DNA from 2 places in the Marinobacter excellens LAMA 842 genome. Region 1 is predicted to be linked to the other one. Evidence: riboswitches for the same ligand, from Rfam matches in the RefSeq annotation. Region 1 holds a riboswitch; the other holds the start of a gene.
What was found. Region 1 has a riboswitch for cobalamin ahead of J122_RS16250 (ribonucleoside-diphosphate reductase subunit alpha). Riboswitches for the same ligand answer to the same signal wherever they lie in the genome.
Positions count from the first base shown of each region.

Region 2: linked by a shared signal. The riboswitch ahead of J122_RS03890 (TonB-dependent receptor domain-containing protein) and the one ahead of J122_RS16250 (ribonucleoside-diphosphate reductase subunit alpha) in region 1 are both predicted to bind cobalamin.

Region 1 covers NZ_LOCO01000023.1:56,167-62,296, forward strand. Annotated here, with positions in the region: gene fmdA (formamidase) at 1-732, shown strand, start outside; gene J122_RS16240 (FmdB family zinc ribbon protein) at 738-1,091, shown strand; gene J122_RS16245 (DUF3047 domain-containing protein) at 1,152-1,877, opposite strand; cobalamin riboswitch at 1,994-2,192, shown strand; gene J122_RS16250 (ribonucleoside-diphosphate reductase subunit alpha) at 2,304-5,060, shown strand; gene J122_RS16255 (ribonucleotide-diphosphate reductase subunit beta) at 5,089-6,130, shown strand, end outside.
Region 2 covers NZ_LOCO01000003.1:63,077-69,206, forward strand. Annotated here, with positions in the region: gene J122_RS03885 (cobalamin-binding protein) at 1-235, opposite strand, end outside; gene J122_RS03890 (TonB-dependent receptor domain-containing protein) at 304-2,133, opposite strand; cobalamin riboswitch at 2,291-2,484, opposite strand; gene cobD (threonine-phosphate decarboxylase CobD) at 2,524-3,588, opposite strand; gene cbiB (adenosylcobinamide-phosphate synthase CbiB) at 3,585-4,544, opposite strand; gene cobT (nicotinate-nucleotide--dimethylbenzimidazole phosphoribosyltransferase) at 4,659-5,717, shown strand; gene J122_RS03910 (histidine phosphatase family protein) at 5,722-6,130, shown strand, end outside.

The sequences.
Region 1 (6,130 bases):
AACAAGCGGGAAGCGGGCCTGGTAGCAACGGACCCTGACCGTGTGCCGGAGTTGGCTACTCTGCCTAACGGTGAAACGGCCCACATGGGCCAGATGAGAGGGGACGCAGCCAAGGCGGCTGGCGCTGAGGCCGCGCGAACCGTGCCACCCAGGGAGCATGGCGGCAACTGCGACATCAAGGATCTTTCCCGTGGCTCCAAAGTGTATTTTCCGGTCTACGTAGATGGCGCAGGACTGTCTGTAGGCGACCTGCACTTCAGCCAGGGTGATGGTGAGATTACGTTCTGTGGGGCCATCGAAATGGCTGGCTGGATTCACTTGCGGGTGAACCTGATCAAAGACGGCGTGCGTAAATACGGCATCAAGAACCCGGTGTTCAAGCCCAGCCCCATCAAGCCCCGCTATGACGATTATGTGATCTTTGAAGGCATCTCGGTGGATGAAGAGGGCGGCCAGCACTATCTGGACGTGCATGTGGCCTATCGCCAGGCCTGCCTGAATGCCATCGAATACATGACCAAGTTCGGCTACAGCAGGGCACAGGCTTACGCGATCCTTGGGTGTGCGCCGGTGGAGGGGCATATCAGCGGCGTGGTGGATATTCCCAATGCCTGTGCAACGCTCTGGCTGCCAACCGGCATCTTTGATTTCGACATCAACCCGTCAGCTGATGGCCCACAGAAGAAAGTCAGTGGCGGTATGGACGTGCCCCTTTCGAAAGACAAGGAGTAAGCACCATGCCTGTGTATGACTACAAATGTCGGGAACACGGGTTGTTCCACCAGCTGGCCACCATGGAAGACTGCGCCAAGCCGGCGGAGTGCCCGACCTGCCAGGCACTGTCACCCCGTGTCATAGTGCTGCCTCCGGAGATTGCCGCCATGGACCCGGCCAAACGATCGGCTCAGGACCGGAACGAGCGCTCAAAACACGAGCCAGTGTTCTCGACTGCCGATCGCAGGGCACACGACAAGGAACACAGCCGAAGTTGTGGTTGCGGCTCACCGAAGCCGGGCAAATCCATGCTGTTCTATACCGCGGACGGTAAAAAAATGTTTCCCTCGATGCGCCCGTGGATGATCAGCCACTGACAGCCGATTCGACGTTTCACGTGTTTGGCCCCGATACGGGGCCTTTTTTCGATCCACAATTCACGGCTTCTCAAGCACCAGATCCCGATACCACGCTGTTGCCCGTTCACCGGTATTATCCGCATCCGACATGATGGCCACGCCAACAATGCGCGGGGGATTCTCCCCGAACGCTTCCCGGTAATCTGCCACAATATCCCGTTCCACCGTGACCCACTCACCGGTTTGCTCCGGGCCGGAATTGACCGCCACCATCATGGTCTGGTCGGTGAAGGCGTTGGCGACAATGGATTGCTCCGGCAACCGGTTGGCCCAGATGTAGTTCAGGGCATTACCCGGCAGGGACTCGCCAAACATCACCTCCACGGTTTTGCGCTTGGCCCGTTCAAAGAATCCTGCCTTGTCGGGCTGGAATTCAAAGGCCACGTAGATTCGCGCCGGGTAGTCGTCGCCGGACTTTTTCCGGGCATCGCCCCGGTCGAACACATTGGACACCTTCCATTGCCAGCGCAGAATCAGCGATTCGCCGGGTTCTAACGACAATCGGGCAATCAGGCCGGAGGCGCTGTTATCAGCGCTCGCCTTGACCACCTGAACACCGTCGTCCGTGACCAGCTCATAGCGCGTGTGCCGGTCGATTCTGGGAAATTCCAGAGGTTCCCAACCATCGGATAATGAACTCATGGTGGAGAAGGGTTGCAGTAAAGACTCCTGCGCCATCAGTAACGGGCTGGCCAATAGCAGAGCCAACACCCATGCAGTGCCTGCCAGTGATGAACGCTTCATAGACTTATCCTTTTGTTTCCGGGCCACTGCAATGGCAGACAGCGGGCCTGCGATAAAGTGCCTTGTCAGTGGCTATTAGTCCGTATATAGTGACCAAATCCTTGGTTGACTACCATATGTTGTGATCATTCTCTGATCACTTCAGGCATAAAGGTAGTCGGGAATCCGGTGAGAATCCGGAACTGACGCGCAGCGGTATTGGGGAACGAGCGTGGCATCAAGACACTGGCAAGCGCCGGGAAGTCGCCACGTAAGGCCGAATCTCACGATTCACGCCCCTGAGTCCGAAGACCTGCCAGGGAAACAGTACTGCACCTTCGCGACTCAAGGTGAGCAGATCGGTTATCCCTGCCCTGAAACAAGGCACGGTGTGCTCCTGCATTCGCGAAGGCTAAATGGAATCTGACGCGACTTCAGGAGAACACGATGTCTGCCACCGCTCTGGCCGAAGCCCCGGCCGCCGATACCCAATCCCTTCAAGTTATTAAACGCAACGGCACCCTGGTTGGATTCAATCCTGCCAAAATCAGTGTGGCGGTGACCAAAGCGTTCCTGGCCGTGGAAGGCGATAAAGCCGCCGGCTCTGCCCGCATCAACGACGCCGTGCATCGGGTAACCGAACAGGTGGTGCAGGCCATCAGCCGGCGCCTGAAAGCCGGCGGTAAAGTGCATATTGAAGACATTCAGGACCAGGTGGAACTGGCCCTGATGCGGGCCGAAGAGCAAAAGGTGGCCAGGGCTTACGTGCTCTACCGGGAAGAACACGCCCGCAAGCGTGCCATCGAAGAGCCCATGGAAGCGCACCCGCACCTGACCGTGAAAAAAGCCGACGGCAACGTGGCGCCTCTGGACCTGGGCCTGATGAAACTGCAGGTAGAACAGGCTGCCACCGGCCTGGAGGGCATTGATGGCGAATCCCTGGTCGACGAAGCCCTGCGCAACCTGTATGACGGCATTGAGGAAACCGAAGTGCTCTCCGCCCTGATCATGACGGCCCGTGGCCGTATCGAGCAAGAGCCGGACTACAGCGCCGTCACCGCCCGCCTGTTGCTGGAACAGCTTCGCCTGGAAGCGGCTGAGGCCCTGGACCTGCCCCGCAACCAGCCGCTGGCAGAGGTTTATCCACAGGCCCTGAGCGCGTTCATCCACGCCGGAATTCGTTACGAATTGCTGGACGAAGCCCTGGCCGCCTTTGACTTGGAACGCCTGGGTGCGGCGATCATCCCCGAGCGTGACCACCAGTTCGGTTTCCTGGGCCTGCAAACCCTGTACGACCGCTACTTCCTGCACTGGAACAAAGCCCGCCTGGAACTGCCCCAGGTGTTCTTCATGCGTGTCGCCATGGGCCTGGCCCTGCGGGAAGACGACCCCAACGCCCGCGCCATCGAATTCTACAACCTGCTGTCCAGCTTTGATTACATGGCCAGCACGCCTACCCTGTTCAACAGCGGCACCCGCCATTCCCAGTTGTCCTCCTGCTACCTGACCACCGTGCAGGACGACCTGGAAGGTATCTACGGCGCCATCAAGGATAACGCGCTGCTCTCCAAATGGGCCGGCGGCCTGGGCAACGACTGGACGCCAGTACGTGCACTGGGCTCCCACATCAAAGGCACCAACGGCCAGAGCCAGGGCGTGGTGCCGTTTTTGAAAGTGGTCAACGACACCGCCGTGGCGGTCAACCAGGGCGGCAAGCGCAAGGGCGCCGTGTGTGCCTACCTGGAAAGCTGGCACCTGGACATCGAGGAATTCCTGGAGCTGCGCAAAAACACCGGTGACGAACGCCGCCGCACCCACGACATGAACACCGCCAACTGGGTGCCGGATTTGCTGATCGAACGCATGCGTGAAGACCGGGACTGGACCCTGTTCTCCCCCAGCGATGCCCCAGACCTGCACGATCTTTACGGCAACGCCTTCCGGGAACGCTACGAGCATTACGAAGCGCTGGCGGAGCAGGGCAAGATCAAACTGTTCAAGAAAATCCCTGCCAAACAACTGTGGCGCAAAATGCTCACCGTGCTGTTTGAAACCGGCCACCCCTGGGTTACCTTCAAAGACCCCTGCAACCTGCGTTCCCCGCAGCAGCACCAGGGCGTAGTGCACAGCTCCAACCTGTGCACCGAAATCACCCTGAACACCAGCGCCGACGAAATCGCCGTATGCAACCTCGGCTCGGTCAACCTGGCTGCCCACATCGCCAACGGCGAGCTGGACGTACAGCGCCTGGAACGCACCGTGACCACCGCCGTACGCATGCTCGATAACGTTATCGACATCAACTTCTACGCCGTGCCCCAGGCGAAGAACTCCAACCTCAAACACCGCCCCGTGGGCCTGGGCCTGATGGGCTTCCAGGACGCGCTCTACCAGTTGGGGCTGCCCTACACCAGCCCGGAAGCGGTGGAGTTTGCCGACGTGGCCATGGAGCAACTGAGCTACTTCGCCCTTCGCGCCTCCGCCACCCTGGCCGGTGAACGGGGAGCCTACGAAACCTACGAAGGTTCCCTGTGGGATCAGGGCATCCTGCCCATCGATTCCATCAACCTGCTGAAAGACAGCCGCCGGGAAGGGGACCTGTCACTCAACACCAACAGCCGCCTGGACTGGACCCCGGTGCGTGAGCTGATCGCCAAAAACGGTATGCGCAACAGCAACGTTATGGCCATCGCCCCCACCGCCACCATCTCCAACATCGTTGGGGTTTCCCAGTCCATCGAACCGGCGTACCAGAACCTGTTCGTCAAATCGAACCTCTCCGGCGAATTCACCGTGGTCAATCCCTCCCTGGTGCGCGACCTCAAAGCCGAAGGCCTTTGGGACAACGTGATGGTGAACGACCTCAAATACTTCGATGGCAGCGTGCAGCAGATCGACCGCATTCCACCGGTACTGAAAGCTCGCTACGCCACCGCCTTCGAAATCGACCCAAGATGGCTGGTAGAAGCCGCGGCAAGGCGCCAGAAATGGCTCGACCAGGCCCAAAGCCTGAACCTGTACATGGCCGAACCCAGCGGTAAAAAACTGGACGCCCTGTACCAGCTGGCCTGGGAACGCGGTTTGAAAACCACCTACTACCTGCGCTCCCTGGGCGCTACCGGCGCCGAAAAAGCCGCCCCGGTGGCAGCGCCGCAACCCCAGGTGTGCAGCATTGATGAGCCGGATTGCGAAGCCTGTCAGTAACCACTTACTTAACTTTGGAGGCCTAACCATGCTGGATTGGGACGACGAACCAAAAACTGAAAACAAGCCGACGGCCAGCGCCGGACCGGCGCCGGTGAATGTAGACGACAAACGCGTCATCAACGGCGAAACCGACATCAACCAGTTGGCGCCGTTCAAGTACCCCTGGGCCTGGGAATACTTCATGAACGCCAACAAAAACCACTGGACCCCGCTGGACGTCAACATGGCCCAGGACGTCCACGACTATCACCACCGCCTGAGCCCGGCGGAAAAGCACGTGTATGAAAACGTACTGGCCTACCTCACCACCTCTGACATCCTCGCCATGCGCAACATCGGCCTGGCCGTGATGGAGAAAATGAGCGCGCCGGAACTGCAGATCTACCAGGCCCGCCAGGTGTACGAAGAAGCACTGCACACCTGGACCTACCAGCACTGCATTGAAACCCTCAACCTGGACCAGAGCGAAATCTACAACCGCTACCGGGTGGTGCCGGAAATCAACGGCAAGATCCAGGTAGCCAACCGACGGCTGGACGCCGCCATGCGCTCCGACATGAACCTGCGCAACCCGGACGACCTGCAGGAGTTCATCATGTCGTACCTGTTCTTCGCCGCCGTGTTTGAGGGCTGCTGGTTCTACAACGGCTTCAGCCCCATCTTCGCCCTGCAGCGCCGGGGCCTGATGCGCGGCACCGGGGAGCAACTGCAGTACATCCTGCGGGACGAAGCCATGCACTTCTCCTTCGGCCTGAAAGTGGTCAACCAGATTCTTGAGGAAGAAAACATCACCTTCGACCCCAAAGCCGTGCGCGACATGTGGGACGAATCCGAAGCGGCCGAGATGGCCTACGCCAACTACATCCTGCGCGACCCCATCCTCGGCTACTCGGCGGAATACCACAGCGAGCAATTCCGCTTCGTGGCCAACCGCCGCGCCAGGACTGTTGGCCTGGAAGAACCTTTCCCGGGTGCCAAGAACGTGTCGCCCTGGCTGGACGAGCAGGCCACCATGCGTAAAGAGAAGAACTTCTTTGAAACCCGGGTGATTGAATACCAGACCGGGG
Region 2 (6,130 bases), on a different contig from region 1:
CCATATCCATGCGGGTATGGCTACCCACTGAAGCGACCTCTCGGGCTGCCGGGGGATAATCGCTGTAAGCCACCACGGCAACTACCTGATCACCGGCGCCCGCCGCCCATGCCAGTTCTGTCGCCCCAGGCGAAAGTGCGGCAATGCGTTTTGCCGGGTGTTCCAGGCATATCTCCTCGCCCAGATCATCCGTGGCGCAGACATAGGATGCCAGGGCCGGAGATGCCAGCAGCATCCAGCCGAGCAGTATGCTCACACCCTTAAGCTTTCCCACTGGCGCCTCCCCGGCAAGATTATGCAGTTTTATCGGAAGTCATAGCGAATCGAAAGAAACCCTGCGGTTCCCGCCGCCAGGTAGCCTGAACCATCAAATCGGGTTGCCGTCGCGTATTCCTTATCCGTAACGTTCTGAAGCGTCAGCCGTGCTGTCCAGTCCGGAGCAAACTCCCATCCTGCACGGAGGTTGAAGGTGACGTAACCTGGTAACCGATTCTGATTATTCGCATCGTCGTAGCGGTAACCACTGGCCAGAGCGGTGCCTCCCAGGCTCCAGGCGCCCATTTGGCGGTCCAGGTCTACCCGCAGCGATTGGTGACTGCGACGACGCAGGCGGTTATCCGTGTCACGATCTCGCGGATCCATCAAGGTGAGCTTGACCCCAAGATCCCAACCGTTCGCACGAAGACCGGAGGTCAGCTCCGCCCCACGAATACGGGCTTCACTTACGTTGGCAGGCCGGAGATCCCCGTTGATGCTCTGTAGTTCAATCAGATTCTCTACGTCCAGCTGATAAAGAGCGGCATCCCAGTACCAGTTCTGGTAACGACCGCTAAGCCCCAGCTCCACGGACGCGCCTTCCTCCGGCTTGAGATCCGGGTTGCCGGCATAACTGCCACCGAAATCGAAGATCTCCAAAGGATAGTAAAGATCATTGAACGTGGGCGCCCGGAAAGAGGTGCCATAACTCAGCCGCACCCGATGGGAACGGTCAAACGAGTGGCCAAGGGCAATGCCACCGGTTTCCTGTCGACCGTATGCCTCGTTGTCGTCGCCGCGAAATGACAACTGAATATCGGAAGGGCCGAAGTTCAAGCGCAGTTGGGTGAACAACGCGGCATTGGTGCGACTGTTCTCATCGAACTCGATGGTGCTTTTCACTTCGTCGGATTGTAGCTCTCCCCCGACCGCAAGCTCGTGCACGCCGGCGGTGAACGTATTTTCCCATCGTGCGGTTCGGGTTTTGGTGTTGAATACAGAATCGCCGGCACTACGGAAGCTTTCTTGCTCGTCAGCGGATTCTGAAAGCTGGATGGACGTAGCCCAATAATCACTGACAGGGTTATTCAATGTGACGCCGATGGTCCGGATCATAAAATCCGTGTTGCCACCGTCAAATTCAGTATTGCCCTGTGACTGCATGATGACGAAACTGGCCTCTCCTCCGCTCGGCAATTCATGCACAACACGCCCGACGCCAGCGGTATTGCGAAAACCTTTGTCCTCGCCATCTTTCACAATTCTGGTGCCATCGGTCTCCTTGTGCAGCCCGCTGAGGCTGAACCGGGTTGCGCCGTGAGTCGCCGATGCGCCAGCACTGGTTTTCTGGGTGTTGAAATTGCCTGCTCCGGTTTCAACCCACCCTCTGTTACCGTGCTTTGGATCCAGTGTAAATGCCTGAATGACACCGCCTACCGCGTCAGCGCCATAGAGTGCACTGCGGGGGCCCCTGACGATTTCCACGCGCTCGACCAGATCAGCTGGAAAATACTGCCAGGGCGCGCCACCGCTGGTGGCAGAACGAAGGCGCACACCATCAACCAGAAAGACCGTGGAATCATTCGCAGTGCCACGAGTGAATACACTGGTGTTCTTGCCAAATGACCCGTTAGTGACCAGATCAATGCCGGGCTGCGCCGCCAGCAGATCGGTAAACTCGGCAGGCGCCTCACGACGGATGGTTTCTTCTTCGATGACCGTCACCGAAGACAGGCTTTCGCCCACCGTACGGGGGCCAAGCGTGGCAGTTACAACAATAGGTTCAAGAGTATCCGGGGCGGCTTCAGACTCTGAACCACTCGCCGGTAGGGCAAAAGGCATGAACACAAGGGCAGACAAGACTTTGGAACGCTTCATTTCTTCACTCGCTTCGCACCGCACTCACCCGTGCGGTTGATACTGATTCATGCGGAGGAGAAATGTCTGTATTGACGGAGGGTGGAGGGGCGTCGATCAGTTGCATTGGCCGGTTCACCCACCGCCGCTGCCCTCCGCAACGTAGGTGTCTGGAACTCATGGGCTCCAAATTCCAGGCCGGTCTCCGGGCTTCCAGGTGGAGCTGATGCTCCGGGGCAATCACCTTCCCATGCCAGAGGCACAGTGGCGCATTGGATTGCCTTTCACCTGATTACCGTTGCGGGGGCAGCGCCGGGCTCTCACCGGCTTCCCGTTTCACTCACTGCATTCGCCGGACTATCGCCAGTCCGGTTGGAACGCTCAGAGCACCTGAAATTGCGGGCAAGACTATCAACCCGGGTGGGGGTGGTCAATGAGATATGTTAATTCAGACAACGCACTTCCCAGACGTTGCCAACCGGACTCATCAGGCGGCAAACCGAAGCGCAGGGCTGGCGGCTCATCAAAACGCCTGACCAGAATGGCACGACGAGCCAACTCATCCGCTATTGGTGCTGCGTTTTCGTGATGGACCGTGCGAAACAGCAACGTACCGTTGGTTGCTGGCATGCCAGATTTCCTGAGCAGGCCGTCCATCCGCAGCCGTGACGTCTGCAGCCTGCCCAGCGCCTCTATCTGCCATGCCCTGTCAGCCAGAGCTCTTGCCATCAGGTAACGCGCCGGGCCACTGACGGTCCAGGGGCCCAATTCAAAAGCCAGCGCACGGGTCAGCTCAGGTTCAGCCAACACAGCCCCGGCGCGCATTCCGGCCAGGCCGAAAAACTTGCCCAGAGATCGCAGAAGTATCAGACCCGGCGCGCCCGCCCAGGGTTCCAAACCGTGTCCGGGCTCTCCCTCAACAAAGGCCTGATCAAGTACCAGCCAGCCCCCACGTGCCTGCAATCGTTGGTGCCATAGCAGAAGACGGGCCGGATCGACCAGCTGCCCGGTCGGATTATTCGGCTGTATCCACACCACCACGTCCACAGAATCCAGCCAGGTCAGATCGTCTTGCTCTATTGCCTGCTCAGGAATCGCCACCACCTCGAAACCGGCGCGACGCCAGGCATGACCGTGCTCGCGATATCCCGGCACGGGCACCGCCACTCGACCAAGACCATGCACCCTGGCGCGCACGGCGGGCAGGGCCATGATCGCCGCCTGGGATCCCGCCACCGGCAGGCAGCTGGCCCGCTCGGGCGCACCTGCCCAGGAACGGATGATCTCCTCCAGCCCATCGTCCGGCTCTGGCAGTCTTTGCCATACCTCCGGTGGAATGGCCGGCACCGGCCAGGGTACCGGATTGATGCCGGTGGACAGATCAAGCCATTGCTCGCGGGGGATGCCCCAACGCTGTATTGCAGCCTGTAACCGCCCGCCATGCTCCGGGGATTCAGGAAGGTCGAAAGCCGTCATCCGGCACCTCCAGGCACCACCCAGCTGCAGGCAAGGGCGAGGACGAGCAGCACCGACAACCAGAGCATTACCCCGCGCTGTACCAGGGCAATAGCACCTTCGATTGTCGCTGCCGAAGCCCCGGGGCCACGACCTAACACTGGCCGTTCCTTGATGCCGTTGGCATAGGGCGCCGGTCCGCCGAGGGTCACACCAAGGGCGCCCGCCCCGGCCGACATCACTGGCCCGGCATTGGGGCTATCCCAGGCTCTTGCCTGGGTACGCCAACAACGGAGCGCCACCCGGGTACTTCCCAACAGCGCATAAGTGAGGGCTGTCAGCCGGGCAGGCAGCCAGTTCATGAGGTCATCCAGCCTGGCGGCAAACCGGCCGAAGTAAAGAAATCGTGAGTTGCGATAGCCCCACATGGCGTCCAGGGTATTGATCAATCGGTGCAAAACCACACCCGGCAGCCCGGCAAGCAGGTACCAGAACAGACTCGAGAACACCGCATCGGCACCATTCTCCAGCATGGATTCCGAGGCAGCCGCGGCCACCCCCTCGTCGGACAGCGCCGCTGCATCCCGGCTGACAATCCACCCCACCGCTCTCCTGGCTTGGTCACCGTCGCCCGCAGTCAATGCCGTGGACACCGCCCGGCCATGTTCCGCCAGCCCCCGTAACGACATTGCGAGCCATACGCCGGCCACTTGAGCCACCAACCATAGCCAGCCGCCCAGCCAGAATTGCAGTGCTACAGCCAGTGCCAGCACCGGCGTGACGACGATCGCGGTTGCCAGCGCACCCAGGCACAGGCTCCTTGCGGCGGCCTGCGGCTGGCCATTCAGGCCAGCTTCCGCCACCGAGGCCCAACGGCCAAAGCCTGCCAGAGGGTGCCACCGGCGCGGTTCACCAACCAACCAGTCCAGTGCAACCGCCGCGACACATACCAACACCGCAACCAGAAACGTTTCCAAATGTGGGCTCCATGAATCAGATGCTGGCAAGTCTAACCGAGTGGAGCCTGATCTTGACACCTTCGCCTCCCGGTATAACCATCCTCGGTTTTCCGCCCACAAGGAATCATCGTCATGGCCCTGCCTCAAAGCTGGCTAACACCGCCCCCCGCCCCCTCAGCCGAACACGCCGCGCTTGCCGCAGCGCGACAGCAGGTTCTGACCAAACCGCCAGGCTCTCTCGGGCAACTGGAACAGCTGGCGATTACCCTGGCAGCCCTGAACGGCACAGACAGGCCAACCGTTGATCCTGTCCGCATGGTAGTGTTTGCCGGTGATCATGGCGTATGTGCTGAAGGTGTTTCCGCTTTTCCCCAGGAGGTCACCGCCCAGATGGTTGCCAACTTCGCCGGCGGTGGCGCAGCCATCAGCGTTATGGCCAGGGAACTCGGCGCCAGCCTGGAAGTTGTGAACCTGGGCACGGTCGGAGAGGTACCCATGCTCCCCGGCGTCATTCACCAGATTATCGGCCCCAGTACTGCCAATATGGCCGAAAAATCCGCCCTTGGCCCGGGCCAGGTAGCTGCTGCACTGACCAGTGGCGACCAGGCAGCCGAGCGGTCGGCCAACGCCGGATGTCGGCTGTTCATCGGTGGCGACATGGGTATCGGCAACACAACCAGTGCCGCCGCACTCGCCTGCGCATTGCTTGACCTGCCACCCGAGAGGCTCGTCGGGCCGGGCACCGGCCTTGACAGCGAGGGAGTCACTCGCAAAGCCCGGGTGGTCTCCAAAGCACTGGCCCGGCATGGCGACGACCGAAGCGCCTTGTCTGTGCTGACTTCTCTCGGCGGCTTCGAGATTGCGGCGTTGACCGGTGCCATCCTCGGCTGCGCAGCCCGCAAGATCCCGGTATTGGTGGATGGTTTTATCGTCTCGGCCGCCGCGCTTGTGGCGGTTCAACAGCAACCCGGAGCGCGTGATTGGCTCATGTTTGCGCACCGGTCGGCCGAGCCCGGCCACGACGCGGTGCTCAACGCGCTTGATGGCACTCCGCTGCTGGACCTGGGCATGCGTCTGGGCGAAGGCAGCGGCGCCGCCGTTGCCGTACCTTTGCTTCGGGCCGCCTGCGCACTGCATAACCACATGGCCAGCTTTGCGGACGCCGGCGTCAGCGGAAAATCCAGGGAGTAGAACCATGACAACCACCGTGATCGACCTGATGCGCCATGGCGAACCTGAGGGTGGGCAAATGTTCCGGGGCAGCAAGGACGACCCGCTGAGCCCCGTCGGCTGGCAGCAGATGGAAGCCGCCGTACACGGTCACGACCATTGGGATGCCATTGTCAGCTCGCCAATGACACGGTGCCGCCTGTTTGCAGAACAGCTCGCGCAAAGACGCAGGATTCCCCTGCACATCGAAGATGACCTGCGGGAAATCGGATTTGGTGACTGGGAGGGGTTAACTTCGCGGCAGGTCCAGGAACGTTATGGCGACCATCTCAGCCGCTTCTGGCAGGACCCCATAAACTCCAACCCGCCCGGCGGTGAAGCCATTACCGACTTCTACCAGCGAGTCACCCTCGGGTTTGATCGCTGGCAGGACA